2 regions of the Pseudorhodoferax sp. genome follow, and region 2 is predicted to be linked to the other one. Evidence: predicted binding sites of a transcription regulator. Region 2 holds the regulator's gene; the other holds the start of a gene.
What was found. Region 2 encodes FNR, which switches genes on or off when oxygen is low (the NO sensors DNR and NnrR bind a similar motif). Its sites were predicted from a motif close to TTGATNNNNATCAA; they were not measured.
Positions count from the first base shown of each region.

Region 1: a site for FNR is predicted at 12,442-12,455, ahead of cyoA (ubiquinol oxidase subunit II). Genes of this name have one in related genera too.

Region 1 covers NZ_JASGJZ010000001.1:4,853,426-4,868,281, forward strand. The annotation lists gene cadR (Cd(II)/Pb(II)-responsive transcriptional regulator) at 1-159, shown strand, start outside; gene bktB (beta-ketothiolase BktB) at 276-1,460, shown strand; gene QM782_RS22450 (TIGR01458 family HAD-type hydrolase) at 1,540-2,313, shown strand; gene QM782_RS22455 (universal stress protein) at 2,487-2,933, opposite strand; gene QM782_RS22460 (2OG-Fe dioxygenase family protein) at 2,970-3,716, opposite strand; gene QM782_RS22465 (DUF427 domain-containing protein) at 3,790-4,071, opposite strand; gene egtD (L-histidine N(alpha)-methyltransferase) at 4,097-5,059, opposite strand; gene egtB (ergothioneine biosynthesis protein EgtB) at 5,074-6,390, opposite strand; gene QM782_RS22480 (universal stress protein) at 6,574-7,011, shown strand; gene QM782_RS22485 (TonB-dependent receptor) at 7,061-9,178, opposite strand; gene QM782_RS22490 (YbaN family protein) at 9,300-9,731, opposite strand; gene QM782_RS22495 (YkvA family protein) at 9,867-10,145, shown strand; gene QM782_RS22500 (NADPH-dependent FMN reductase) at 10,377-10,973, opposite strand; gene QM782_RS22505 (MFS transporter) at 11,031-12,371, opposite strand; gene cyoA (ubiquinol oxidase subunit II) at 12,563-13,573, shown strand; gene cyoB (cytochrome o ubiquinol oxidase subunit I) at 13,584-14,856, shown strand, end outside.
Region 2 covers NZ_JASGJZ010000001.1:3,956,039-3,970,894, reverse strand. The annotation lists gene QM782_RS18610 (sulfite exporter TauE/SafE family protein) at 1-307, opposite strand, end outside; gene hemN (oxygen-independent coproporphyrinogen III oxidase) at 315-1,730, opposite strand; gene fnr (fumarate/nitrate reduction transcriptional regulator Fnr) at 1,844-2,563, shown strand; gene QM782_RS18595 (hypothetical protein) at 2,541-2,810, opposite strand; gene QM782_RS18590 (nitrogen fixation protein FixH) at 2,829-3,089, opposite strand; gene ccoG (cytochrome c oxidase accessory protein CcoG) at 3,101-4,522, opposite strand; gene ccoP (cytochrome-c oxidase, cbb3-type subunit III) at 4,563-5,462, opposite strand; gene QM782_RS18575 (cbb3-type cytochrome oxidase subunit 3) at 5,487-5,624, opposite strand; gene ccoO (cytochrome-c oxidase, cbb3-type subunit II) at 5,640-6,263, opposite strand; gene ccoN (cytochrome-c oxidase, cbb3-type subunit I) at 6,292-7,728, opposite strand; gene ccoS (cbb3-type cytochrome oxidase assembly protein CcoS) at 7,807-7,968, opposite strand; gene QM782_RS18555 (heavy metal translocating P-type ATPase) at 7,968-10,328, opposite strand; gene QM782_RS18550 (universal stress protein) at 10,435-10,878, shown strand; gene QM782_RS18545 (malonate--CoA ligase) at 10,922-12,472, opposite strand; gene QM782_RS18540 (Bug family tripartite tricarboxylate transporter substrate binding protein) at 12,503-13,498, opposite strand; gene QM782_RS18535 (malonyl-CoA decarboxylase) at 13,542-14,856, opposite strand, start outside.

The DNA of each region.
Region 1 (14,856 bases), 900 kb from region 2:
CGCATCCGCGAACTGCGCGCGCTGGAGCGCCAGCTGCGCGCGCTGCGCGGCCAGTGCCGCGAGGCCCAGGCCGCCGCCGACTGTGGCATCCTCAAGAGCCTGGCTGCCGACGCGCCGCCGGTACCGGCGCGCCCGCGCCACGTCCACGGTGTGCATTGAATTGTTTCAATCGCCGCACGGCGGCGGCGCAGGCGGTGCGCGCGTGGCAAGATCGCAGGCGGTCCGGCCGTTGGCCGGGCATCCACCATCATCCGTTACTCAGGAGGAGCAACAACATGGGTCGTGAAGTCGTCGTCGTCAGCGGTGTGCGCACCGCCATCGGAACCTTCGGGGGCAGCCTGAAGGACGTGCCGCCCACGCAGCTGGGCGCGCTGGTCGTGCGCGAGTCGCTGGCACGCGCCAAGGTCGAGGGCCAGGACGTGGGCCACGTGGTGTTCGGCCACGTCGTCAACACCGAGCCGCGCGACATGTACCTGTCGCGCGTGGCCGCGCTGGACGGCGGCTGCGCCGAGCAGACGCCGGCCTTCAACGTGAACCGCCTGTGCGGCTCGGGCCTGCAGGCCATCGTCTCGGCCGCGCAATCGATCGCGCTGGGCGACTGCGACATCGCCATCGGCGGCGGCGCCGAGAGCATGAGCCGCGCGCCCTACGCCTCGCTGAACGCGCGCTGGGGCGCCCGCATGGGCGACACCAAGCTGGTGGACATGATGGTCGGCGCGCTGCACGACCCGTTCCACACCATCCACATGGGCGTGACGGCCGAGAACATCGCGGCCAAGTGGGGCATCACCCGCGCCGACCAGGACGCGCTGGCCGTCGAGAGCCACCGCCGCGCCGCCAAGGCCGTGGCCGCCGGCTATTTCAAGGACCAGATCGTCCCGGTCGTGTCCAAGGGCCGCAAGGGCGACGTGGTGTTCGACACCGACGAGCACTTCCGCAACGACGTCACGCTGGAGGACATGGCCAAGCTCAAGCCCGTGTTCACCAAGGAGAACGGCACGGTCACGGCCGGCAACGCCTCGGGCCTGAACGACGCGGCCGCGGCCGTGGTGCTGATGGAGGCCTCGGCCGCCAAGGCACGCGGCCTGGCGCCGCTGGCGCGCCTGGTCGGCTACGCCCATGCCGGCGTGGAGCCCAAGTACATGGGCATCGGCCCGGTGCCGGCCAGCCGCAAGCTGCTGGAGAAGCTCGGCCTGAAGGTCTCCGACCTCGACGTGATCGAGGCCAACGAGGCCTTCGCGGCCCAGGCCTGCGCCGTCACGCGCGACCTGGAACTGGACCCGGCCAAGGTCAACCCCAATGGCTCCGGCATCTCGCTGGGCCACCCGATCGGCGCCACCGGTGCCGTGATCACCGTCAAGGCGCTGCACGAGCTGCAGCGCATCGGCGGCCGCTACGCGCTGGTGACCATGTGCATCGGCGGCGGCCAGGGCATCGCGGCGGTGTTCGAACGCGTGTGATCCCGCCCTCGCCCGGTGGTGACGCTCCACCGGGCGGGCCGATGATTCTTCCTGGCACGCCGCGTGCATCGCGGCGTGCATGGACCTCCCCTCCCATCCCCGTGCCCTGCTGATCGACCTGGCCGGCGTGCTGCACGTCGGCAGCCGGGCCGTGGCCGGTGCGGCCGATGCACTGGCGCGGGCACGCGCCGCGGGGCTGCGCACCGTCTTCGTGACCAACACCACGCGCACGCCGCGCCGCGTGCTGTGCGCGCAGATGAATGCGCTGGGCTTTCCGATGCAGGAGAACGAACTGGTCACGGCCCCGTCCGCGGCCGTGCGGCTGGTGCGTGCGCGCGGCTGGCGGCCGCATTGGCTGGTGCATCCGGACCTGGCGGCCGAGGTCGGACCCGGCGACGCGGCGCCGGACACCGTGGTGATGGGCGATGCCGGGCCGTACTTCGACTACGCGCAGCTGAACGCCGCGTTCCGGCTGATCCACGCCGGCGCGCGCTTCGTCGCGATGGCGCGCAACCGCAGCTTCCGCGAGGAGGACGGGCTGTCGCTGGACATGGGCGCTTTCGTCGCCGGGCTGGAGTACAGCACCGGCGTCACGGCCGAGATCACCGGCAAGCCGGCGCCGGCCTTCTTCGCCGCCGCGCTGGCGCTGGCCGGCGTACCGGCCAGTGCCGCGGTGATGGTGGGCGACGACGTGCGCGACGACATCGGCGGCGCGCAGGCCTGCGGCATCGCCGGCATGCTGGTGCGCACCGGCAAGTACGCGCCGGGCGACGAGCGGCATGCCGGCATCCGCCCGGCCGCCGTGGTCGACGACTTCGCGGCGGCGGTGCGCCGGCTGCTGGCGGGCGGATAAGACGGTGTGGACGACCTGCTCACACCCACGCCAAGCCCGATGACCATCTGCTTCTCGCACCACCGACGCGCTTCGGGTCTCGCCCTGTGGGCCGGGGCACGCCGGGCCCCGTCGTGGCCGCGAGCGGTTCGTTCACGCCTTCTGGGCCGCCGCCCTTCCTGACTCCCGAAGGTTCAGGACGCGCCGCCGCGCACCACCAGCACCGGCACGTGCGCTTCCTGCAGCACGCGCTGGGTGACGCTGCCCAGCAGCAGCTTCTCGATGCCGCGCCGGCCGTGCGAGCCCATCACGATCAGGTCGGCGCCGCTGGTCTTGGCCGAGTTCATGATGCCGTCCTCGGCCGCATGGCCCTCGACCACGGCCGTCTCGCAGCTGAGGCCGGCAGCCTGGACGGCCTCCTGCGCCTCGGCCAGGGCCTTGGTGGCCTGCTCGGTGGCGGCGGACAGGTACTCGGCCTGGCCGACCGCGTATTCGGCTCCCACGCCCAGGAAGGGATACGGATCGATCACGTGGACCACGAACAGGTCGGACTGGAAGGCCTTGGCGATGGTCAGGGCCTCGCGCAGCGCCGCCATCGCGGTCTGCGAGCCATCGACGGGAACCAGAATCTGCTTGTACATGCGTTTTCTCCTAGTGCTTGCTTCGCAGGCCGCAGTCTAGGCGTCCTGGAAGCCGTTGGCGCGAAAAGTCAGCACCAGCGTGTCGCGGTGGCCGCCTGTGCGCAGCGGCTGGATCGGCGTGGATTCGTGGATCACGCGCGCGTCGTCCAGGAACAGCATCGACCAGGGCTCGGTCAGCGTGAAGCGCTGGCCATGCGGGCCGTCGGCCTCGAACACGCGCGTCTCGCCGCCCTTGATGCCGTGCCGGGCGACCAGCAGCACGGCAACGAAGTCCACGCCGTCGCGGTGCGCCCCTTCGGGCGTGGGCCGGCCGATGCCGTCGGTGGTGTCGATGCGGAACTGGTGCGCCTCGACGTACCACGGCGCGGGCGCGCCGCCGCGCAGTTCGCTGCAGGCGTTCGCCAGCCCCAGCAGCAGGCGCTGCCAGGCCGGCTGCGCGAGGTCGGCCGGCAGCATCGGCGCGAACCAGCGCTCCATGCCGCCGTGCAGCGCGTTGTAGGCGACCGGCTGCCAGTGCGCGCGGTGCGGCACCACGCGCAGCACGCCGCCCTCGGCGACCAGGCTGGCATGGCGGCGGCGGCGGTAGCGGCCGCCATCCTTCAGGTACTCGTCGGGCGGCAGGTCGGCCCAGGAGGGTTCCAGCGCCTGCAGCCCGCCCGGCGCGCAGGCGCACAGGCTGCGGACGGCGGCGGCGTCGAGCACGGCGAAGCCCTGGCGGCGCACGGTGGCGGCCAACTGGTCGGGCGGGGTCAGCGGGGGGGCGAGCAAAGAGGTGGTGGTCATGCGGCGGTCCGGACGGGGCCGCGGTCGCGGCCCGGAGGACCCGAATGGTGCCACCGCCCGGCCCGGCGGTTCGTCAAGGCTCGATCTTCACGCCCTTCCAGAACGCCACGCGGTCCTTGATCTGCGCGGCCTCGGGCTTGGGATCGGCGTAGTACCAGGCGGCGTCGGGGTTCAGCTCGCCGTCGACCAGCAACGAGTAGTAGCTGGCCTGCCCCTTCCAGGGACAGGTGGTTTTGTGGTTGCTGAAGGTCACGTAGTCGCGGTTCAGCGAGGACATCGGGAAATACTGGTTGCCCTCGACCAGCACCAGGTCGTCGCTCTCGGCGATGACCTTGCCGTTCCAGACTGCTTTCATGGCTGGCTCCTTGGAAGAACGCGCATCATGCCGGAGCCGACAGCCAGTGCAGGCTGAACAGCCGCTGCGGGTCGGTCCACACCGGGCCGGGCGAGAAGCCGGCCTCGCGCGCCAGCGCGCGCAGGCCGTCCACGGTGAACTTGTACGAGTTCTCGGTGTGCAGCGTCTCGCCTTCCGCGAAGCGATAGGCCCGGCCGTCCAGCGCCACCTGCTGCGTGCGGCGGCTGACCAGGTGCATCTCGATGCGGCGCAGCGGGCTGTTGTAGAAGGCGCCGTGGGCGAAGCCCTCCAGGTCGAAGTCCGCGCCCAGCTCGCGGTTCGCGCGCGCCAGCAGGTTCAGGTTGAAGGCCGCCGTCACGCCGGCCGCGTCGTTGTAGGCCGCGTGCAGCACGGCCGGGTCCTTGACCAGGTCGGCGCCCAGCAGCAGCGCGCCGCCGCGCAGCAGCCGCGCGGCCATGCGCAGGAAGCGCAGCGCCTGCGCCGGATCGAAGTTGCCGATCGTCGATCCCGGGAAGAAGCCCAGCCGCAGGCCGGCGCCGGCCGGCGGCCACGGCAGCTGCAGCGGCTCGGTGTAGTCGGCCACCACGGGCTGCACCGCCAGGGCCGGGTGCTCGCGGCGCAGCGCGGCCGCGGCCTGCTGCAGGTGCTCGCCCGAGATGTCGATCGGCAGGTAGCGCGCCGGCCGTTCCAGCGCATCGAGCAGCAGCCGCACCTTGCGCAGCGAGCCGGCGCCGAACTCGACCAACTCCGCGCCGGGCCCGGCCAGCCGCGCGATCTCGCCGGCGTGGCGCGCCAGCAGCGCGACCTCGGTGCGCGTGGGGTAGTACTCCGGCAGCGCGCAGATCGCGTCGAACAGCGACGAGCCGTGCGCGTCGTAGAAGTACTTGGGCGAGATCGCGCGCTGCGGCGCGGCCAGCGCGGCGTGCAGGTCGGCGCGGAAGGCATCCCGCGGGTCGGGCGCGCCGACGACGCGCAGGCGAGGCTGCATGGCGAGCCCTGGATTCATGGTGCGCCCTCCTGGCGTTGCGGATCGCGCGCCAGGCGCAGCCCGGTGAACTGCCAGCGCGCGGCCGGCGGAAAGAAATTGCGGTAGGTCGGCCGCGCATGGCCGGCCGGCGTGGCCAGGCTGCCGCCGCGCAGCACCAGCTGGCCGACCATGAACTTGCCGTTGTACTCGGCGGCCGGCCCCGGCAGCGGACGGAAGCCCGGATAGGGCTCGTAGGCCGAGCGCGTCCACTGCCAGGCCTGGCCGGCCATGTCGCGCAGCCCCGGCGCGCCGCAGGCGGCCTCCCACTCGAACTCGGTCGGCAGCCGCGCGCCGGCCCAGTCGGCATAGGCGGCGGCCTCGTAGAAGCTCAGCTGCATGACCGGCGCGGCCGGGTCCAGCGGCTGCACGCCGTCCAGGCCGAACACCTGCCAGCCGTCCGCCGGCGCGCGCGGGTCGCCCGGCGCCAGCCAGTACGGCGGCGCCCGCCAGCCCTGGGCCTGCACCTGCGCCCAGCCGTCGGACAGCCACAGCCCGGCGCGGCGGTAGCCGCCCTCCTCGATGAAGCGCAGGTACTCGCCGCAGCTGACCAGCCGGTCCGCGATCTCGTAGGCCGGCAGCAGGCGGCGGTGGCGCGGGCCTTCGTTGTCGAACGCGAAGCCGGCGCCGCCGTGGCCGATCTCGACGACGCTCTCCGGGCGCGCCAGCCAGCGCAGCGGCGCGGGCTGCCCGCGCGCCAGGCGCAGCGGCGCCGCCGGCGCCGGCGCGTAGGCCGGCAGCAGCGGGTTGCACGACAGCAGGTGCAGCGCGTCGGTGAGCAGCAGCTCCTGGTGCTGCTGCTCGTGCTGCAGGCCCAGCTCCAGCAGCGGCGCGGCCTGCGCCCATGCCGGGCCGTCGGCCTGCGCGATCAGGCCCAGCATCGCGGCGTCGACGTGCGTGCGGTAGGCCGCGACCTGCGCGGCCGAGGGCCGCGTCAGCAGTCCGCGCTGCGGCCGCGGATGGCGCGGGCCCAGCGCCTCGTAGTAGGAATTGAACAGGAAGGAGAAGCGCGGATCGAAGACCGCGTAGCCCGGCTGCAGCGGCTGCAGCAGCACGGCCTCGAAGAACCAGCTGGTATGCGCCAGATGCCACTTCGCCGGGCTGGCGTCCGGCATGGATTGCACGCACTGGTCCTCGGCCGACAGCGGCGCGGCCAGCGCCTGCGTCTGCGCGCGCACGGCGCGGTAGCGGGCGGCCAGCGCGGAACGCTCGCCGCCCGGCTCGGCAGCGCCGGCCGGCGCGGTGCACAGGCCAGGGCCTGCTGGGGCGGCGGGAGCGGCGGCGTCGCACGGCATGCCCGCACCTTACGGGCGCGCCGGCGCCGGCGGCGTCCCGGCCCGGCCGCTGCGGCCGTCGGCCGGCGGCGCACGCGCATGCAGGACGAAACCTACAGCCGCACAGGGGCATTCCCCGATTCGACGCTGCACGCCAGCTTGCCTAGACTGCGCCCTCCTCAGCACTCACCAGGGAGTCATGCCATGTACAAGCGCATCCTGTTGGCCTACGACGGCTCCGAAGCCGGGCAGAAGGCCCTGCTCGACGGTGGCGACCTGGCGCACCTGAGCGGCGCCGAGCTGACCCTGGTCGCCGTCATGCCGCTGCACGTGGGCTCGATCGGCCTGGAGGTCGGCGTCTACGACCAGGCCGCCGAGGACCGCGAGCGCGAGCGCTACCAGTCCATCCTGGAAGCCGGCCTGCAGCGGCTGCGCGCGGACGGCCACCAGGTCGACGGCCAGGTGCTGTGCGGCGACTCGGTGACCGAGATCACGCGCCATGCCAAGCACACCGGTGCCGACCTGATCGTGGTCGGCCACAAGCACCTGGAGAACTGGGCCGCGCGCTGGTGGCAGGGCGCGATCTCCGGCGCGCTGATCGAGCACGCGCACTGCAGCGTGCTGGTGTCCATCATCCATTGAGCGCGGCCCCGGCCCGCGGGCCGGGCGCGTGTGCGAGAACGCCGGCGGTTCAGAACTGGTAGTTCGCGCTGAGCAGGAAGCTGCGCGGCGCGCCGGGCATCGCGCTGGAGCGCCAGTATTCGGCGTCGAACAGGTTGGAGACGGCGGCCGTCACGGTCCACGGCGCCGAACGCCAGCCCAGCATCGCATCCCAGCGCGTGTAGCCCGGCAGTTCCGAGGTGTTGGCCGCGTTCAGCCAGCGCGCGCTGGTGTGCGTCACGCCGATCTCGCCATACCACGGGCCCGGCGGCGCGTAGCGCAGGAACACGTTGCCGTTGCGCTTGGCCGTGTTCGTCAGGTACTTGCCCTCGTTGGCCGGCGTCTGCAGGTCCCGCGCGACCTTGGCACTCATGAAGGCCACGCCGCCGCGCACGTACCAGTTCGGCGCCACGCGGCCCGCGGCGCTGAACTCGATGCCGCGCGAACGCTCCGTGCCGCGCACGCCCCAGGTGTACGGGTCGTTGTCGGGATCGGGCCGGTAGCGGATGTTGTAGTGCTCCAGCTCGTAGACCGCCACCTGGGTCGACAGCATGCCGCCCGGCAGCCAGTCGCTCTTGAGGCCGACCTCCACTTGGCGCGAGTACTGCGGCGCATCGTCGTAGACGGCGGTCGGGTCCGCGCTCACGGTCAGGATGCCGCGCCCGCCGTACGGCGAGTAGCTCTTGCTGTACGACGCGTACAGGCTCTGCTCGGGCACCGGCTGCCAGATCACGCCGATGCGCGGGCTGGTGGAACTGCCGTCGTAGCCACGCGCGATGTTGTCCACGTAGTTGGTCGAATGGAACTTGAAGCGGTCGTGGCGCAGCCCGGCCAGCACCTTCCAGTGCGGCGTGAGGCTGATCAGGTCCTGCACGTACACGGCCTGGGCCTCGCCCTTGTGGAGGTTGTTCTGGGTCGGGTCGACGCGCGCCGGCCGGTCGGGCCAGGACGACGGGTTGGGGTTGAACGGGTCGTAGCTGAAGGCAGCGGCGACGGTGCCGAACACCTGCGGCCGGCGCCGCTCCTCGCTGATCTCCAGCCCCGCCAGCAGGTCGTGCTCGACGCCACCGGTCTTGAACTTGCCGGTCAGGTCCAGCGTGTTGGCCGTGGTGCGGTTGTTCGTCACCTGCCAGGCGTAGTTCGGACGGATCAGGCCGGTGCCGGCGTTGTAGCTGCCGCCGAAGTAGTGGTCGAAGTCCTGGTTGGCCGTGCGGTGGCTCGCCACCCAGCGCAGGCTCCACTGCGGGTTGAAGTCGTAGGCCAGGTCCGAGCGCAGCACGCGCAGGCGGTCCTCCACGTAGTCGCCCGGGTGCTGGAAGCCGGTGCGCCTCGACACGCCGGCCGGCAGGCTGCTGTAGGACGGCCCGCGGTCGGGCACGCGCCAGACGTTGTCCCAGGTGTACTGCGCGGTCCAGCGCAGGCCCTTGCGCGTGTCGACCAGGATGCTGGGCGAGACCATCTCGTTGCGGTTGCGGATACCCGAGCGGAAGCTGTGCGCCTGCTCGCGGTCGGCCGTCAGCCGCACCACCACGTTCGGATTCACCACGTGGTTGATGTCGATCGTGCCGCCGAAGTTCTCCCAGGAGCCGCCGCGCAGCGTCACGCTGCTCTTGACGTCGAAGCGCGCCTGCTTGCTGACCATGTTGACGATGCCGCCGCCGCTGCTGCGACCGTACAGCACCGAGGCCGGCCCCTTCAGGATCTCGATGCGCTCCACGTTGGCCGTGCTGCGGCGCACCTGGCCGCTCTCGCGCACGCCGTCGCGGTAGATGTCGCCGCTGTCGGCCGAGAAGCCGCGGATCATCACGCCCTCGCCCCGCATGTCGTAGTTGGTGTTCACGCCGGGCACGCCGTCCAGCATGATCGACAGGTCGTTGATGCCGTAGCTCTTGTACTTGTTGACTTCCAGCGTGTCGATGGTCTGCGGGATGTCCTTGGGCGGCAGGTAGGTCTTGGTGGCGGTGGTCACGCCCTCGGGGCGCACGTCGTCCGGGTCGTACTGGCTGCCGGTGACCTGCACCGTCGGCAGCGTGACCGCCGCCTCCTCGGCGCCGGCCTGGCCGGCCAGCAGGCCGGTACAGGCGGCGACCGCGCAGGCGCGCAAGGGAAGAACAGGCAGGCGACCAGGTGTGGCGCGGCGATGGCGCATAGGAAACTCCCCCCGAAAGCATCGTTGTGGCGTGGCGCCGCGGCAGCAGCGGCGAACGGTCGGCTGGGGAGCTCCTGCGAGGAGCAGCCTGGCGAAAAAAGGCGGCGGAGTATACCGGGCGTCAGCGCCCGGCCGGCTCGGGCCGGCGCCACAGCCAGGCCAGCACCGCCGCCATGCAGCCGCAGGCCAGCGCGGTGACCCACCAGCGGCTGCCGGCCCACAGCAGCACGCCGGCGCACACGGCCATGGCCACGCTGGCGTTCCACTTGGCGCGCCGGCTGACGCAGCCGCCGGCCTGCCAGTCCGCGATCAGCCGGCCGAACACGCGGTGCCGCAGCAGCCAGCGGTGCAGCCGCGGCGAGCTGCGCGCGGCGGCCCAGGCCGCGATCAGCACGAACACCGTGGTCGGCAGCCCGGGCACGAAGATGCCGACGATGCCGGTCGCCAGCGACACGCAGGCCAGCGCCAGCAGCGCCCAGCGGCAAGGCGCCGGCAGCGGCCGGGGCGGCCGCGGCGCCGAAGTGGCGGCGGTCGGTTCGTCGGTCAGGGGCATGGTGAGGCGCATTCTGGACCAGCACCGCCGCCGCCGCCGGCCATCCGGCGGCACGCGCTCTTGCACTCGGCCGTGCCGCCCCCATGTCGGGCGGACGGGCAGCCTGCCCGGTTCCGGCACCGAGGAGCACCGACGATGGCCAAACGCCTGTCCCTGCTGTGGACCCTGGTCCGCGGCGACCTGAAGAAACTCTGGTGGGCGCTGCGCGATCCGCGCGCGCCGGGCTGGCTGAAGTACGCCACGGCCGGCCTGGTGCTGTACCTGGTATCGCCGTTCGACCTGCTGCCCGACGCGATTCCGTTCTTCGGCGTGATCGACGACGTGGTGCTGCTGCCGCTGGCCGTGCGCTGGCTGCTGGGCCGCCTGCCGCAGGGCCTGCAAACCGAGCTCGACGCGCGCGCCGCCGCCGGCTGAACGCGGTTCAGAAGCCGTGAATGGATCGATCGCGCCCACGACGGGGGGCGCCAGGCCACGGGCGTAGGCGCAGGCCGCCGCCCTGGCTGATGCCGGGGCAAGGACTGCAACGCCCGCCCGGGGCTCGACGTCCCTCGGCCCGAAGGGCGAGGCCCCGGGCACGGCGATGGCGATGCACGTGGACGCTCATCGAGGGCCCCGCGTGGGCGCGAGGGATGCGCTCGCAGCGTCTCAGCGCACCGCCGGCAGCGCGCTGGCCACGCGCGCCAGCGCGTCCAGCACCCGGGCGACGGACTGGGCCGCCTTGGGATCGGCCAGCGCGCCCTGCGCGTCGAAGGCCTGGTGCGCCCGGCCCAGCGCGAACTGCTGCGGCAGCACCAGCATCGCGAACGCCATCTGCAGGTACTGGCGCACGTAGTTCATCGCCCGCAGGCCGCCGTGCAACCCGGGCGATGCCGATAGCAGGCCCACGGGCTTGTCGGCCGTGGTCGCCAGGCCCGCGGGCCGGCCATCGGCCGCCGGCAGGCGCGACAGCCAGTCGAAGGTGTTCAGGAACAGCGGTGTCGGAAAGCCGTTGTATTCCGGCGTGACGACCAGCAGGGCGTCACTCTCGGCGATCGCGTCCTGCAGTTCGCGCACGCGGGACGGCACGCCCCGCGCAGCCTCCAGGTCGGCGTCGTAGAGCGGCAGGTCCAGCGCACGCAGGTCCAGCAGCCGGGTGAGCCAGCCGGCGGTGCGCGCCGCCTGCTCCGCATGGCGGGCCAGCTGCACGTTCAGCGAGCCGGCGCGCACGCTGGCGGGGATCACGAGGAGCCGCATCGAGGTCATGGCACACCCCTTTGTCCGGATCGGTCCGGAAAAAGTCCTGTGAGGGGAAGGCGGGCGTCAGGCCCGGCTCTCGGCTTCGAGGGCGCGGTTCAGGCCCAGCGCCGCCAGCGTGCAGACCGCGCCGGACAGCAGGTACAGGCTCACGTAGCCCAGGCCGAAGTGCGCCGACAGGCCCAGCGCCACCAGCGGCGCGAAGGCCGCGCCGAACAGCCAGGCGATGTCGGAGGTCAGCGCCGCGCCGACGTAGCGGTAGCGCCGGATGAAGTTGGCCGTGACCGTGCCCGCGGCCTGGCCGTAGGACAGGCCCAGCAGGGTCGCGCCCAGCAGGATGAACACGTCCTGCCCCAGCGTGCCGCCGTTCAGCAGCGTCGGCGCGAAGCCGCTGAACACCGCGATCAGGATCGCCAGCGCGCCCAGCGTCTGGCGGCGGCCGTAGCGGTCGGCGATCCAGCCCGAGGCCACGATGCCGCCCGCGCAGAGGAAGCCACCGATGATCTGGATCACCAGGAAGCCCGGGATCGACTGCTCGGTGTAGAGCTGTATCCACGACAGCGGGAACACCGTGATCAGGTGGAACAGCGCATAGCTGGCCAGCGCGGCGAACGCGCCGATCCACACGTGGCGGCCCTGCTCGTGCATCAGCTCGCCGGCCGGCACGGGCACCAGCTCCTGCTTGTCCAGCAGCTCCTCGTACTCCTGCGCGGCGACCAGGCGCAGCCGCGCGAACAGCGCCACCACATTGATCGCGAAGGCGACGAAGAACGGATAGCGCCAGCCCCAGTCCACGAAGTCGGCGTACGACATGTTGGCGTACAGGAAGGCGAACAGCGCGCTGGCCAGGATGAAGCCGACCGGCGCGCCGAGCTGGCCCATCATCGCGTACCAGCCGCGGCGCTCCTTCGGCGCGTTCATGGCCAGCAGCGACGGCAGGCCGTCCCAGGAGCCGCCGAGCGCCAGCCCCTGCCCCAGGCGGAACACGGCCAGCAGCCAGACCGCGGACTCGCCGATGGTCGCCGTGCCGGGCAGGAAAGCGATGCCGGCGGTGCAGCTGCCCAGCAGGAACAGCGCGGAGGTCAGCTTGGCCGCCCGGCCCCAGCGGCGCTGGATGGCCATCGCGATCACGGTGCCGAACGGCCGCGAGACGAAGGCCAGCGCGAACAGCGCGAAGGCCCACAGCGTGCCGTCCAGCCGCTGCATGCCCGGGAAGAACACCGTCGGGAACACCAGCACCGAGGCGATGCCGTAGACGAAGAAGTCGAAGTACTCGGACGCCCGGCCGATCACCACGCCGACCGCGATGTCGCCCGGCGCGACGTGGTGCTCCGCCTCCGGTGAATGCACGGACGACGGATGCTGCGGGGTCCCGGGATAGTGCGCGGCGTGGCTGAGCGTGGACATCGGCGGTTCTCTCTGCGTCGAAGCGGTAGCGTGGGCGGCACTATATACCGTAGCATCGGTACCGGCAGGCTTGACGTGGGACAAAACGTCCTATCGGCGGCTCCGCAGCGCCGCGATACATTTCGCGGTCTTGCACAGGGTTTACCCGAGTGCCTGCCTTTTCTCGACACCCCAAACCCGCCCCGTCCAGCATGCGTGCTCTCAAAACACTCCGTGGACCGGCTCTGCTCACCCTCGCCAGCCTGCTGGCCGGATGCAGCAAGCTGGTGGTGCTCAACCCGGCCGGCGACGTCGCGGCGCAGCAAGGAAGGCTGGTGGTCATGGCCACCGTGCTGATGCTGCTGATCATCGTGCCGGTGATCATCCTGACGCTGCTGTTCGCCTGGCGCTACCGCCAGAACGGCCGGCGCGCCGACACCGACTACGACCCCGACTGGCACCACTCGACCAAGCTCGAACTGGTGATCTGGGCCGCCCCGCTGGTCATCGTCATCGCGCTGGGCGCGCTGACCTGGATCAGCACGCACCAGCTCGACCCCTACCGTCCGCTGGACCGCCTGGCGGCCGGCAAGCCGGTGCCCGAGAACGTCCGGCCGCTGGAGGTGCAGGTGGTGGCGCTGGACTGGAAATGGCTGTTCGTGCTGCCCGAGCAGGGCATCGCCACGGTCAACGAGCTGGCCGCGCCGGTGGACCGCCCGATCCACTTCAAGCTGACCTCCAGCACGACCATGAACGCGTTCTACGTGCCCGACCTGGCCGGCATGGTCTACACCATGCCCGGCATGCAGACCGAACTGCACGCGGTGATCAACAAGCCGGGCGTGTTCCACGGCATTTCCTCGCACTACAGCGGCACGGGCTTCTCGGGGATGAGTTTCAAGTTCCACGGTGTCTCGGACCAGGAGTTCGCGCAGTGGGTGGCCAAGGCCAAGGCCGAGGGCCAGCCGCTGACGCGCGCGGCCTACTCGGAGCTGGCCAAGCCCAGCGAGCGCACGCCCGTCATGCGCTTTTCCAGCGTCGATGCCGACCTGTACCGGCGCGTGCTGAACCTGTGCGTCGAGGACGGCCAGACCTGCATGCACGAGGTGATGGCCCGCGACGCCACGCGCAACCGCTCCCATGCCAGCGCCCTGGCGCTGGCCGCCGCGTCCGAGGACGCGATGTGCACCGCCGAAACGCGCAAGGACCTGCAGGAATTCTGAAGCCATGGCCATGACCGAACACACCTCCGCGCCCGCCCACTGGCTGCTGGGCCGCATCACCTGGGATTCGATCCCGATGGCGCACGAGCCGATCGTGCTGTGGACCTTCATCGCCGTGGTCCTGGGCGGCATCGTCATGCTCGCCGTGCTGACCAAGTTCCGCCTGTGGGGCCCGCTGTGGCGCGACTGGTTCTGCAGCATCGACCACAAGAAGATCGGCATCATGTACATGGTGCTGGGCATCGTGATGCTGCTGCGCGGCTTCGCCGACGCGATCATGATGCGGCTGCAGCAGGCCATGGCCTTCGGCGAGAACCTGGGCTACCTGCCGCCGCACCACTACGACCAGATCTTCACCGCCCACGGCGTGATCATGATCTTCTTCGTGGCCATGCCGCTGGTCACCGGGCTGATGAACTACCTGGTGCCGCTGCAGATCGGCGCGCGCGACGTGGCCTTCCCGTTCCTGAACAACTTCAGCTTCTGGATGACCACCTCCGGCGCCGTGCTGGTGATGGCCTCGCTGTTCCTCGGGGAGTTCTCCACCTCCGGCTGGCTGGCGCTGTCCAACCTGGGCAACCAGAACCCCGGGGTCGGGCTCGACTACTACATCTGGTCGCTGCAGATCGCGGGGGTCGGCACCACGCTGTCGGGCATCAACCTGCTGGTCACCATCATCAAGATGCGCGCGCCGGGCATGGACATGATGAAGATGCCGGTGTTCGTCTGGACCTCGCTGTGCACCAACGCGCTGATCGTGGCCACCTTCCCGGTGCTGACGGCCGCGCTGGCGCTGATGTCGCTGGACCGCTACGTCGGCACGAACTTCTTCACCAACACGCTGGGCGGCAACGCCATGCTGTACGTGAACCTGATCTGGATCTGGGGCCACCCCGAGGTCTACATCCTGGTGCTGCCGGCCTTCGGCGTGTTCTCCGAGGTCGTCGCCACCTTCTGCGGCAAGCGCCTGTTCGGCTACACCTCGATGGTCTACGCCACGGTCTGCATCACGATCCTGTCGTACCTGGTGTGGCTGCACCACTTCTTCACGATGGGCTCGGGGGCCAGCGTCAACGCCTTCTTCGGCATCACGACGATGATCATCTCGATCCCGACCGGCGCGAAGATCTTCAACTGGCTGTTCACGATGTACCGCGGCCGCATCCAGTTCACCGTGCCGATGCTGTGGACCGTGGGCTTCATGGTCACCTTCGCGGTGGGCGGCATGACCGGCGTGCTGCTGGCCGTGCCGCCGGCCGACTTCGTGCTGCACAACAGCCTGT
Region 2 (14,856 bases):
CCAGCCAGGCCGGCTGGCGCGCCTGCAGCAGCAGCACCAGGCCCAGCGCGGCGGCCGCCAGGTGCATGAAGGTCCAGGCCGGCCGCAGCGCCGCGCTGGCGCCGCCCAGCCAGCCCAGCCCCTGCAGCGACCAGGCCGCCAGCGCGCCCAGCGCGGCATAGCCGCACAGCCGCCCGGCCTGGAACAGCGCCACGGCGCCGCGGCCCGAGCGGCCCACGCCGGCGCAGGCCGCGCCGCACATCACGGCGCAGTGCGGCCCGCCGGCCAGGCCCATCAGCAGCGCGGTGGTGGCCAGTTCGGCAGCCATGGGGCGTTCAGAGAATCCTGGAGAAACGGGCGCGCGCCTGGTCGGCCTGCAGGTAGCGGTCGAACACCATGGCGACGGCGCGCACCAGGTACCAGCCGGTGTCGGTCACGCGCAGGCCCTGGGCGTCGATCTCGATCAGGCCGTCGTCCTCCAGCGCGCGCAGCTGTTCCAGCTCGGCCGCGAAGTAGCGGCGGAAGTCGATCAGCCAGGCCAGGTCGATCGACTCGAACGCCAGCTCGCCCTGGCACATCAGCGCCATGATCACGGCGCGGCGCAGCAGGTCGTCGCGGCCCAGCGCCAGGCCGCGCACCACCGGCAGCCGGCCCTGGTCGATCAGGTCGCAGTACTGTTCCATGGTCTTGGCGTTCTGCGCGTAGGTGGCGCCGACCTTGCCGATGGCCGACACGCCCAGCGCCACCAGGTCGCAGTCCGGCTGCGTGCTGTAGCCCTGGAAGTTGCGGTGCAGCCGGCCCTGGCGCTTGGCCACGGCCAGCGGATCGTCGGGCAGCGCGAAGTGGTCCATGCCGACGTAGACGTAGCCGGCCTGCTGGAAGCGCGCCAGCGCCGCGCCCAGCATGGCCAGCCGGGCCGGGCCGTCGGGCAGCTGCTCGGCATGGATGCGCCGCTGCGGCTTGAAGCGCTCGGGCAGGTGCGCGTAGCCGTACAGCGCGATGCGCTCGGGCCGCAGCGCGACCACCTGCTCCAGCGTGCGCGCGAAGGAGGCCGGCGTCTGCTGCGGCAGGCCGTAGATCAGGTCCACGTTCATGGACTCGAAGCCGGCCCCGCGCGCGGCGCGCACCAGCGCCTCGACCTGCTCGAACGGCTGCACCCGGTGCACGGCCTTCTGCACGGCCGGGTCGAAGTCCTGCACGCCGAAGGACAGGCGGTTGAAGCCGAGCGCGGCCAGCCGCTCCAGCCGCGCGGCGTCGACGGTGCGCGGATCGACCTCGATCGCGCACTCGGCGCCGGGCGCCAGCGCGAACCGGCGGCGCAGCGCGTCCATCAGGCGCGCCAGTTCCGCGTCGTCCAGGAAGGTCGGGCTGCCGCCGCCCAGGTGCAGCTGCGATACTGGCTGGCCCGCGCCCAGCGCAGCGACGACGAGCTCGATCTCGCGCTCCAGATAGTCCAGGTAGGGCCCGGCCTTCTCGTGGCGCCGGGTGATGATCTTGTTGCAGGCGCAGTAGTAGCACAGCGATTCGCAGAACGGAACGTGTACGTACAGCGACAGCGGCAGGGCCTGCCCCGCCCCGCCGTTGCACCGCTGCTGCAAGGCCTGCGCCAGGTCCTGCGGGCCGAAGGCCTCGACGAAGCGGTCGGCCGTCGGATAGGAGGTGTAGCGCGGCCCGGGCCGGTCGAAGCGCCGCAGCACGTCCTCGGGAACCTGGCAGGCTGGAACGGCAAGGGAAGCCATCGTCGTCGTCATGGGAAATCCTCAGGCTGCCACTGTGCCGCGGTAGAACAATCCCGTGCTTGACCATGATCAAGCGCCGTCACAATCGGTTTTGAGACAATTTGCGCTAGGTCAGAAAGGACGCCATGAACCCACTCGCCGTCAAAGTCGCCTGTTCCAACTGCAATCTGCGCGAACTGTGCATGCCGATGCAGCTGGACCAGCAGGAGCTCGCGCGCATCGACGAGGTCGTCGCCACGCGCCGCTCCATCAAGCGCGGCGGGACGCTGTTCCACAACGGCGAGAAGTTCAGCTCGCTCTACGCGATCCGCACCGGCTTCTTCAAGACCACGGTGGCCACGGCCGACGGGCGCGAACAGGTCACCGGCTTCCAGATGGCCGGCGAGATCATCGGCCTGGACGGCATCGTCAACGACCGGCACAGCTGCGACGCCGTGGCGCTGGAGGATGCCGAGGTCTGCGTGATGCCGTTCGACCGGCTGGAAGAGCTCTCGCGCGAGGTCAACGCGCTGCAGCACCACGTGCACAAGATCATGAGCCGCGAGATCGTGCGCGAGCACGGCGTGATGCTGCTGCTGGGCAGCATGCGCGCCGAGGAGCGCGTGGCGGCCTTCCTGCTGAACCTGGTCAAGCGCCTGCACGCGCGCGGCTTCTCGCGCAGCGAGCTGATCCTGCGCATGACGCGCGAGGAGATCGGCAGCTACCTGGGCCTGAAGCTGGAGACCGTGAGCCGCACCTTCTCCAAGTTCGTCGACGAGGGCATCGTCGAGGTCAAGCAGCGGCACCTGCGCATCCGCGATGCCGATGCGCTGCAGCGCATCGTCAATCCACAGGTCTGCCATTGAGCCGCGCCGCGCCGCGGTTGAGCTCCGCCGGCGTCAGCGCCAGCAGCGCCGTCATCGCGCAGGCGCCCATGCACACCAGCCAGAAGCCGAAGAAGGTGGCGGTGTAGACGGCCATCGGCGACCATTCCAGCGCGCGGCCCAACCAGTGCAGGTCGTGCGGGTCGATCAGCGCGAACACCAGCATCTCCAGCACGCCCGCGGCCAGGAAGGCCGGCCAGGCGATCCACATCAGGCGTTGTCCCCACATGGCGGCGGCCCCTGCCCTTCAGCGCGCGGCCGGCACGCCGCCGGTGGCCGCGTGGTTGCGGCCCTGCATGGCCGGCTGGTGGTCGAACGACTGCTCGGCGGCCTGCGCCGCGGCGGGGTCCTGGACCACCGGGTCGGCGCCCTGGAACGCGATCACGGCCGTCACGATGCCGGCCACCACGACCGCCGCCGGCCCGGCGATGACCATCCAGACCATGCCGTGGCGCCACCACGGGCGGGCGGCGACGGGGGCCTGCAGTGCTTGCTGCGGAACTTGCATCCGAATCTCCTTCATCGCGGTACCAGGAATACCGACTTCTCGCGCACGGCACCGTCGCCCGACAGCATGCGCAGTTCGAACCGGATCGGGTGCGAGCCGCTGGCCGCGCCGCCGTGGGGCAGCTGCAGCCGCACCGCGACCCAGCGCGAGGCCGTGGCATCGACCTCGATCTCCGGCTCGGACACGACGGACAGCCCCGGCAGGCCGGTGGCGCCGATCGCGAAGCGCTGCGGCGCCTCGGTCGCGTTCATGATCTGCAGGCGGTAGACGTTCTCGATCGCGCCGCCGGCCACGATGCGGGCCATGGCGCCGCGGTCGCGCACCACGTCGACCTTGAACGGCGTACGCAGGGCCAGGCTGGTCAGCAGCGCGATCGAGATCGCCAGCAGCACCGCCGCGTAGACCAGCACGCGCGGGCGCAGCACGCGGCGCCAGATCTGCGCGCGGCTCCAGCCCTGCTCCTGGCCCCGCTGCGTGGTGAACTTGATCAGCCCGCGCGCATAGCCCATCTTGTCCATCACGCCGTCGCACACGTCGGCGCAGGCGCCGCAGCCGATGCACTCGTACTGCAGGCCCTTGCGGATGTCGATGCCGGTCGGGCAGACCTGCACGCACAGCGTGCAGTCGATGCACGAGCCCAGGCCGCGCGCGGCCGGGTCGGCGTTGCGCGGCCGGCTGCCGCGCGGCTCGCCGCGCGCCTCGTCGTAGCTGACGACCAGCGTGTCGCGGTCGAACATCGCGCTCTGGAAGCGCGCGTACGGGCACATGTACTTGCAGACCTGCTCGCGCAGGAAGCCGGCGTTGCCGTAGGTGGCGAAGCCGTAGAACAGCACCCAGAAGGTCTCCCACGGCCCGAGCCGCGTGGTGATGAAGGACATCGCCAGCTCGCGGATCGGCGTGAAGTAGCCGACGAAGGTGAAGCCGGTCCACAGCGCGAACATGATCCAGACGATGTGCTTGAACCACTTCTTGACCAGCTTTTCCATCGACATGCCGCCGGCGTCCAGCTTCATGCGCGCGCCGCGGTCGCCCTCGATCTTGCGCTCGATCCACAGGAAGATCTCGGTGTAGACGGTCTGCGGGCAGCTGAAGCCGCACCACAGCCGCCCGGCCACGGCCGTGAACAGGAACAGCGACAGCGCCGAGATCACCAGCAGCCCCGACAGGTAGATGAAGTCCTGCGGATACAGCACCAGGCCGAAGATGTAGAAGCGCCGCGCCTCCAGGTCGAACAGCACGGCCTGGCGGCCGCCCCACTGCAGCCAGGCCAGGCCGTAGAACAGCAGCTGGGTCGCCCAGACCAGGGCCCAGCGCCAGTTCTGGAAGTAGCCGGTGACGGTGCGTGGATAGACCGTCTTGTGCGCCTCGAACAGCGAGACCAGCTCGGCCTCGCCTTCGGGCTTGATCGGGACGATCTTGCGCGGGGTGTTCATCGTGGCTGGCCGCCGGTCTGCGCCGGACGGCTCGTGTGGATCACTGGTGGCTCAGGCCCCAGACGTAGGACGCCAGCACGCGGATCTGCTCCGGCGTGAACTTGCCTTCCTGCGCCGGCATCTGGTTGGTCTTGCCGTTGTTGATCATGGCGACGATGGCGTCCTCGCCCCAGCCGTGCAGCCAGACGTCGTCGGTCAGGTTGGGCGCGCCCAGCAGCGGGTTGCCCTTGCCGTCGCTGCCGTGGCAGGCCGCGCAGACCATGAACTTGGACTTGCCGAGCGCCGCGCGCACCGAGTCGTGCGGGCTGCCCGACAGGCTCAGCACGTAGTGCGCGACGTTGCGCACGTCGTCCGGCGAGCCGACGGCGGCGGCCTGCGGCGGCATCACGCCCATGCGGCCCTTGGTGACGGTCTCGATGATCTTGTCGGGCTCGCCGCCGTACAGCCAGTCGCCGTCGGCCAGGTTCGGGAAGCCCTTGCTGCCGCGCGCGTCCGAGCCGTGGCACTGCGCGCAGTTGTTCATGAACAGCCGCTCGCCGATGGCCATGGCCTGCGCGTCCTTGGCGATCTCGGGCACGGGCATGTCGGCGTACTTGGCGTAGATCGGCGCGGTGGCTTCCTGGTGCTTCTTGACCTCGGCGTCGTGCTCGCCGACGGAGGTCCAGTTCAGCGAGCCGGGCGCGGTGCCCAGGCCGGGGTACATCCACAGGTAGGCCAGGCCGAACACGACGGTGATGACGAACAGCCACACCCACCAGCGCGGCAGCGGGTTGTTCATCTCGCGCAGGTCGCCGTCCCAGATGTGGCCCGTGGTGTTGTCGCCGCTCGGCGAGACCTTGGCCTTGCCGGCCGCCCACAGCAGGAGGGCGCAGCCGATGATGCCCACCAAGGTCACGGCCGTGATCGCAATCGACCAGAAGCCGCTCGTGAAGTCGCTCATGATGTTCTCTCGTTCGCGTGGGGTTCAGTCCTGCTCGAACGGCAGGCGGGCGGCTTCGTCGAAAGCCTGGCGGTTGCGGCGCGACCAGGCCCAGGCCCAGATGCCGATGAAGGCGGCGAGCGACAGCACGGTCGCCACCGAGCGCAGGGTGTTGATGTCCATGGCGTCCTCCCTCCTCTACTTCACGGCCAGGCCGAGCGATTGCAGATAGGCGATGGTGGCGTCCATCTCGGTCTTGCCCTTCACGTCCTCGGCGGCCTTGGCGATCTCCTCGTCGGTGTAGGGCACGCCGACGCGGCGCAGCGCGCGCATGTTGGCCTGCAGCTGGGCGCCGTCGATGCCGTTCTTCTCCAGCCAGGGATAGGCCGGCATGTTGGATTCCGGCACCACGTCGCGCGGGTTGACCAGGTGCACGCGGTGCCATTCGTCGTTGTACTTGCCGCCCACGCGGTGCAGGTCCGGACCGGTGCGCTTGCTGCCCCACTGGAACGGGTGGTCGTAGACGAACTCGCCGGCCAGCGAGTAGTGGCCGTAGCGCAGCGTCTCGGCCTGCAGCGGGCGGATCATCTGCGAGTGGCAGTTGTAGCAGCCCTCGCGCAGGTAGATGTCGCGCCCGGCCAGCTGCAGCGCGGTGTAGGGCTTGACGCCCTCGATCGCCACCGTGGTGGAGCGCTGGAAGAACAGCGGCACGATCTCGACCAGGCCGCCGACGACCAGCACCAGCAGGATCAGCACGATCATCAGGAAGTTGCTGGTCTCGATCTTCTCGTGGGTCGAGGGCTTTTCAATGTTCTGCGACATGGCAGTGGGTTCCTCTTCTTCTTGGGACTCAGTGGGCGGAGGCCGGCTGCGGAATCACCACCGTGGCCGGGCGCGCCGAGGCCATGGTCATGAACATGTTCCAGGCCATCACCACCATGCCGAACAGGTACAGCAGGCCGCCCAGCAGGCGCACCGCGTAGAACGGGAAGGTGGCCTTGACGGATTCGGCGAAGGTGTAGGTCAGCGTGCCGTCGGGGTTGACCGAGCGCCACATCAGGCCCTGCATCACGCCGGCGATCCACATCGCGGCGATGTACAGCACGATGCCGATGGTGGCGGTCCAGAAGTGCAGCTCGATGGCCTTGACGCTGTGCATCTGCTTGCGGCCGAACAGGCGCGGGATCAGGTAGTACAGCGAGCCCATGGAGATCAGGCCGACCCAGCCGAGCGCGCCGGAGTGCACGTGGCCCACGGTCCAGTCGGTGTAGTGGGACAGGGCGTTGACGGTCTTGATCGACATCATCGGGCCCTCGAAGGTGCTCATGCCGTAGAACGACAGCGAGACGATCAGGAAGCGCAGGATCGGGTCGTCGCGCAGCTTGTGCCAGGCGCCCGACAGGGTCATGATGCCGTTGATCATGCCGCCCCAGCTGGGCGCCAGCAGGATCAGCGAGAACACCATGCCGACCGACTGCGTCCAGTCCGGCAGCGCGGTGTAGTGCAGGTGGTGCGGGCCGGCCCACATGTAGGTGAAGATCAGCGCCCAGAAGTGCACGATGGACAGCCGGTAGCTGTAGACCGGGCGCTCGGCCTGCTTGGGAATGAAGTAGTACATCATCCCGAGGAAGCCGGCCGTGAGGAAGAAGCCCACGGCGTTGTGGCCGTACCACCACTGCACCATGGCGTCCTGCACGCCGGCGTAGGCCGAGTAGCTCTTCCAGAAGCTGGCCGGCACGGCCGCGCTGTTGACGATGTGCAGCAGCGCCACGGCGATGATGAAGGCGCCGTAGAACCAGTTGGCCACGTAGATGTGGCGCACCTTGCGGGTGCCCACGGTGCCGAAGAACACCACCGCGAACGCCACCCAGACCAGCGCGATCAGGATGTCGATCGGCCACTCCAGCTCGGCATATTCCTTGCCGGAGGTGTAGCCCAGCGGCAGCGTGATCGCCGCGGCCACGATGACCAGCTGCCAGCCCCAGAACGTGAAGGCCGGCAACCAGCCGCCGAACAGCCGCGTCTGGCAGGTGCGCTGCACCACGTAGTAGGCCGTGGCGAACAGCGCGCAGCCGCCGAAGGCGAAGATCACCGCGTTCGTGTGCAGCGGCCGCAGCCGGCCGTAGCTGAGCCACGGGATGCCCAGGTTCAACTCCGGCCAGGTCAGCTGGGCGGCGATGATCACGCCCACCAGCATCCCCACCACCCCCCACACCACGGCCATGACGGAAAACTGACGCACTACGGCGTCGTTGTAGACCGCGGCCTGGCCACTCGACTGTTTCATCGTCGCCTCTCTTCTGAACGCACTTACAGAACTGCCCGGCAGTGTCGGACGGCGCCGACAAAGCCGCTTTGACGCATGTCAATCGCCGGCGACCGGCCGATCCTCCGCGGCGCGCAGGATGCGCTCGCCTTCGGCCTCGATGTCCTCGAACTGGCCGCGGTCGATGGCCCACCACAGTCCGCCCAGGATGAAGAACACCAGCACCACGGACAGCGGGATCAGCAGGAACAGGATGTCCATCAGGAATGCTCCGGCAAGGGGCGCGGCAGCCGCACCGGCGCCGTGCCGGCCGGCGGCACGGGCAGCGCGGCGGACAGGCGCAGCGCGTTCAGCACCACCAGCAGCGAGCTGGCGGCCATGCCCAGGCCGGCCAGCCAGGCCGGCATCCAGCCGGCGATCGCCAGCGGCACGCTGACGGCGTTGTACAGCGCGGCCCAGGCCAGGTTCTGGCGGACCACCGCCATGGTCCGGCGCGCCAGCGCCAGCGTGTCGGCCACGACCATCAGCGCGCCGCCGGGCGCCACGAAGTCGGCCTGCGCCTGCGCCAGCGGCACGGCATGGCCGAACGCGAACGACACGTCGGCGCCGGCCAGCACCGGCCCGTCGTTCAGGCCGTCGCCGACCATGGCGCTGTGCCGGCCCTGGCGCTGCAGCTCGCGCAGCGCCTGCAGCTTGTGCTGCGGCGAGCAGCCGCCGCGCGCCCCGGCGATGGACAGCTGCGCGGCCACGCGCGCGACGGCGGCGCCGGCATCGCCGGACAGCAACTGCACGGCCAGCCCCATGTCCCGCAGCCGGCCCACGGTGGCGGCGGCGTCGGCGCGCAGGTCCTCGTGCAGCACGAAGGAGGCGACCACGCCCCGCTCGTCGGCCAGCCAGACCGTCATGTCCTGCTGGGCCGGCGCGTCCACGCCGCAGTGCGCGGCCGAGCCCAGCCGCAGCACGCCGGGCCAGGGCCAGCCGTTGCGCGTGAGCCGGCCGGACAGGCCGCGGCCGGCCTCCTCGGCCAGGTCGCAGGCCTGCCACTGCTCCTCGCTCGGCCCCTGGGCACCGGCCGCCGCCAGCGCGCGCGAGGCCGGGTGCAGCGAATGGCGCGCCAGCGCCGCGGCCATGGCCAGCGCCTGGCTCTGGTGCACGCCGGCGCGGGTGTGCACCGCGCCCAGCGCCAGCGCGTCGCGCGTCAGCGTGCCGGTCTTGTCGAAGACCACGGTGTCGACCCCGGCCAGCGCCTCCAGCGCCTGCAGCCGGCGCACCAGCACGCCGCGGCGCGCCAGCGCCCCGGCCGCGGCCAGCATCGCCGCCGGCGTCGCCAGCGACAGCGCGCACGGGCAGGTGACCACCAGCACCGCCACCGCCACCATCAGCGCGTGGCCGGGATCGTGGCGCCACCAGAACAGGCAGGCGCCCACGGCCGCCAGCAGCACCGCCAGCAGGAACGGCCGGGCGATGCGGTCGGCCAGCAGCGCCAGGCGCGGGCGCGAGCGCGCGGCCTCGTCCATCAGCGCGGCGATCTCGGCGAAGCGCGTGTCGGTACCGGCGGCCGTGACCTGCACGCGCACGGCCGCCGCCAGGTTGTAGCTGCCGGCCAGCACCGGCGCGCCGGGCCCGCGCGCGACCGGGCTCGACTCGCCGGACAGCAGCGCCTCGTCCACCAGCGTCTGGCCGTCCAGGATGCGAGCATCGGCCACGAAGGCCTCGCCCGGGCGCACGTGCAGCACGTCACCCACCGCCACGCGGTGCGCGGCCACCTGCTCGCGCGTGCCGTCGGCGCGCTCGCGCTCCACGCCGTCGGGCAGGCGCTGCAGCAGCATGTCCAGCGCGCCGCCGGTGCGGTCGCGCAGCCGCGTCTCCAGCCAGCGGCTGCTGAGCAGGAAGAACACGAACATGGTCAGCGAGTCGAAGTACACCTCGGCGCCGAAGATGCCGTCGGGCTCGAAGGTGCCCCAGGTGCTGACCAGGAAGGTGATCAGGATGCCCAGCGTGACCGGCGTGTCCATGCCGACGCGCCGCCGCCGCAGGTCGCGCAGCGCGGCGCGGAAGAACGGCCCGCACGAGAACAGCATGACCGGCAGGCTCAGCACCCAGGAGGCCCAGCGCAGCAGCGCCTGGGCGTCGGCCGAGATCTCGCCCGGCGCGGCGGTGTACGCGGGATAGGCGTACATCATCACCTGCATCATGCACAGCCCGGCGACCAGCCAGCGCCACAGCATCCGGCGCGCGTCGCGCCGGCGCTCGGCACGCACCGCCAAGTCGGCCAGCGGCACGCCGCGGTAGCCGGCCGCGCGCACGGCGTCCAGCCACTGCGAGGGTCGCGCCTGGCCGGCGCGCCAGACCACGCGCGCGCGCCGGCTGGCCGCGCCGACCTCGGCCGACAGCACGCCGGGCACGGCACGCAGCGCCTCCTCCACCGTCAGCGCGCAGGCGGCGCAGGTCATGCCCTCCACCGCCAGGCTGGACTCCCAGACACCCTCGCCCTGTTGCGCGGCCGGGCGGCTGAACGCGGCCCATTCCCCGGGATCGTCGATCCACGCCAGGCCGCCGGGTCCGGGCGCGCCGTCCGCGCGCGCAGCAGAGGCGCCTGCCGCAGGAAGACTTGCTTGCATGGCCGCCAGCGTACGCAGGGGCGGCCGTCCGTGCCTTGACGTGGATCAATGCAAAACCCGCCGGCAGAACTATTCTGGAATCGTTCACAACACGGGAGCACACCACATGTACCAGCACATCCTCGTCGCCACCGACGGTTCCGAACTCTCTCAGAAGGCCGTGAGCAGCGCACTGGCGCTGGCCGCCAAGCTGGGCGCTTCCATCACCGCCGTGAAGGTGGTGCCGCCCTATCCGCAGAGCTACTTCGACGGCGCGATGGCGCTGGACATGCAGGAAGTGGCGCGCACCGAAGAAACCTGGACCGCCGCCGCCATGAAGGAACTGCACGCCGTGCAGGCCACGGGGCAGGCGCAGGGGGTCACCGTCCACCCGGTGGTGGTCCGCTCGGACCAGGTGTCCGAGGCGCTGATCTCGGCCGCGCAGAAGCACAACTGCGACCTGATCGTGATGGCCTCGCACGGCCGCCGCGGCATGACCCGCCTGCTGCTGGGCAGCGAGACGCAGCACGTGCTGACGCACTCGCACATCCCGGTGCTGGTGCTGCGCTGACGGCGCGCCGGGCCGGCCACCGCCCTCGCGGCGCCGCCGGCCCTCAGGCGAACAGCGCCTTGTACTGTTCGCGCAGCAGGTTCTTCTGCACCTTGCCCATGGTGTTGCGCGGCAGCGCTTCGACCACGAAGGCGCGCTTGGGGATCTTGAAGTTGGCCAGCTGCTGCTTGAGCCGGGCCAGCAGCGCCTCGCCGTCCAGCGCGGCGCCGGGCCTGGCGATCAGCACGGCCACGCCGACCTCGCCGAAGTCCGGGTGCGGCACGCCGACCACGGCGCTCTCGGCCACGCCCGGCATCTCGTTCAGGAAGCCCTCGATCTCGGCCGGGTAGACGTTGTAGCCGCCGCTGATGATCAGGTCCTTGCTGCGGCCGACGATGGTCACGTAGCCGTCGGCGTCGATGCGGCCGACGTCGCCGGTCTTGAAGAAACCGTCTGCGGTGAATTCCTCGGCCGTCTTCTCGGGCATGCGCCAGTAGCCCTGGAACACGTTGGGGCCCTTGACCTGGATGCCGCCGACCTCGCCCGCCGGCACCGGCTGGCCGGCGTCGTCCACCACGCGCAGCGCCACGCCCGGCAGCGGAAAGCCGACCGTGCCGCCGCGGCGTTCGCCGTCCTCGGCGCGGTAGGGGTTGGAGGTCAGCATCGCGGTCTCGCTCATGCCGTAGCGCTCCAGGATGGTGTGGCCGGTGCGCTGCTGCCAGTCGCGGAAGGTCTCGATCAGCAGCGGCGCCGAGCCCGAGATGAACAGCCGCATGTTGCGCACGGCCTCGCGCGTCAGCGCGGGCTCGGCCAGCATGCGCACGTACAGCGTGGGCACGCCCATGAACACCGTGGCCTCGGGCAGGCGGGCGATCGCGGCCCGGGGGTCGAACTTGGCCATCCACAGCATCTTGCTGCCGTTCAGCAGCGCGCCGTGCAGCGCGATGAACAGGCCGTGCACGTGGAAGATCGGCAGCGCGTGCAGCAGCACGTCGCCCGGCCTCCAGCCCCAGTAGTCCTTCAGCACCCGGGCGTTGGACAAGAGGTTGCGGTGGCTCAGCATCGCGCCCTTGCTGCGGCCGGTGGTGCCGCTGGTGTAGAGGATGGCGGCCAGGTCGTCGCCGCCGCGCGCCACGGGTTCGTGCCGGTCGCTGCAGTGCGACGCGCGCTCCAGCAGCGTGCCCGAGCGGTCCTCGCCCAGCGTGAACACGTGGCGCGTGCCGGCCTGGAACGCGATCTGGCTGACCCAGCCGAAGCTGGCCGGGCTGCAGACCACCACGGCCGGCTCGGCATTGCCGATGAAGTAGGCGATCTCGGCGCTCTGGTAGGCCGTGTTCAGCGGCAGGAACACGTGGCCGGCGCGCAGCGTGGCCAGGTACAGCATCACGGCCTCGACCGACTTCTCGACCTGCACCGCGATGCGCGAGGCCGGCGGCAGCTCCAGCGCCGCGAACAGGTTGGCGATCATGGCGCTGGCGCGCTCCAGGTCGCGCCAGCTGTAGCGCAGCGGCGCGCCGCCGGGCTCGGTGGCGTCGATGGCGACCTGGTCGAGGTCGGCCGGGAAGGCCGCGCGCAGCGCGGCGAACAGGTTCTGGGTGTCGGTGGTGTAGCTCATCTCGGAAGCACTCGCGGGTTCAACCTGGGTTCAATCGATCTTCGCGCCCGCGGTCTTGACGACGCCGGCCCAGCGCCGGATCTCGCTGCCGACGAAGCTGCCGAACTCGGCCGGCGTCAGCGCGCCGAACTCGGCGCCGTTGCTGGCCCAGACCGCCCGGATCTCGTCGGCCGCCTCGGCACGGCGGAACTCCTCCACGATGCGCGCCTGCACCGGCGCCGGCGTGCCACGCGGCGCCCACAGACCGTACCAGGTGGTCACGGTGTAGTCGGGCAGCCCCGCCTCGGCGGCGCAGGGCACGTCGGGCAGCGACGGGTTGCGCCTGCCGCCGGAAACCAGCAGCGGCTTGATGCGTCCGGCCTTGATGTGCGCGGCCGAGGAGCCCAGGCCGTCGAACATCAGGTCCACGTTGCCGGCGATCAGGTCGGCCAGCGCCGGGCCGGCGCCACGGTACGGGATGTGGGTGATGAAGGTGCCGGTCTGCTGCTTGAACAGTTCGCCGGCCAGGTGGTGCGAGGTGCCGGCGCCGGCCGAGGCGTAGTTGAAGCGGGCCGGGTTGCGCCGCACCAGCTCCAGGAAGCTGCCGATGTCGCCCGCCGGCACCCGCCTGGGGTTCACGACCACGACCTGCGGCACGTTGGCCAGCAGCAGCAGTGGCACGAAGTCCTTTTCCAGGTCGTAGTCCAGCCGGGGATACACCGACGGCGCGATCGCATGGTGCACCGCGCCCATGAACAGCGTGTAGCCGTCGGGCGGCGCCTTGGCCGCGGCGCTGGCGCCCACCGTGCCGCCGGCGCCGCCCTTGTTGTCGATCACCAGCGTCCGGCCGGTGAGCTTGGCGAACTGCGCCGACAGCGGGCGCGCGAAGGCGTCGGTGCCGCCGCCGGCCGGGAACGGCACGATCAGCGTGACGGGCTTGGCCGGCCAGGCGGCGTCGGCCCGGGCGCCGCGCGCGGCCAGGCCGGCCGGCAGGGCGGCGGCGGCCGCGAACCGCAGCGCCCCGCGGCGGGTGATCGGAGTGTCCATGCGTCTCGTCTCCTTCTTACCTGCTTGCTGGAATGGCGGCCGCTCACAGCAGCAGCCGCTCGACCTCCGACGACAGCGGAATGCGGCCCGCCAGCGTCATGGCCCGGTGCTTGTCGAGCCGGCGCAGATCGTACAGATAGTTGACCATCAGCCCGCAGGACTGCTTCAGGCCCTTGGGCGAGGGGTCGCCGGCCCAGTTCAGCCGCTCCACGCGCGCGCCGTTGCCCAGATGGAAGCGCGCCACCGGGTCCAGCGGCCGGCCGTCGTCCAGCTCGCGGCCCAGGTACTGCGCGGCGCTGCGCAGCAGGAACTGGCGCACGGGCGACTTCTCGTCCAGCGCCAGCGCGCGCTCGGCCGCCGCCGGCACGGACTCGCCGCCGAGCGCGCGGTCCAGCTCGGCGCGCAGCCGTTCGGGCAGGCGCGCGCGCATGGCGTCGGCGTTCTTCGCCAGCCAGCCCCGAAAGCCCGGGATCGGCGACAGCGTGGCGAACTGCCGCAGCTGGGGAAACTCCTCGCGCAGCGTCTCGACCACGCGCTTGATCAGCGAATCGCCGAAGCTCACGCCGCGCAGGCCCGCCTGGGTGTTGCTGATCGAGTAGAAGATCGCCGTCGTGGCCTTGGCGATGTCGTCCACGGCGGCCTGCTCGTCCAGCAGCGGCGCGATGCCGGCGGCCAGGTGGTCGATCAGCGCGACCTCGACGAAGATCAGCGGCTCGTCCGGCAGCCCCGGGTGGAAGAAGCCGTAGCAGCGCCGGTCGCTGTCGAGCCGGTTCTTCACGTCGGCCCAGCTGCGGATGTCGTGCACCGCCTCGTACTGGATCAGCTTCTCGATCAGCGAGGCCGGCGAATCCCAGCTGATGCGGCGCAGCTCCAGGAAGGGCACGTCGAACCAGGTCGAGAACAGCGCCTGCAGCTCGGCGTCCAGCGGCAGCAGCCAGCGCTCGCCCTTGAGCTGCGGCAGCAGCTCGGCGCGCAGGTCGACCAGGAAGCGCAGCCCCCCGCGGTCGACCGCGAAGCGCTGCAGCACCCGCGTGCGCGGCGAGACGAAGGCGCTGCGCAGCCGGATCTCGGCGGCGCCCTGCTCGGGCGTACCCAGCGCCGCGTCGTAATGCGCGCGCGCGGCGCGCACCTCCTCGGCGTCGGGCGCGAAGCGGTCCACCAGCAGCAGCCACAGGTCGCGCCGCTCCGCGGCACCGGCGCCGGCGTACCAGGCCATGACCTGGCGCGCACGGCGGCCGGCCTCGACCTCGCTGACGTGCGGATCGGCCACGCCCTGCAGCTGGGCCAGCAGCCGGCGCAGCGCGCTGGGCGTCAGCGCCTCGGGCTCGCGGCGCAGCGTCGCGCGCAGCCGCTCGGCC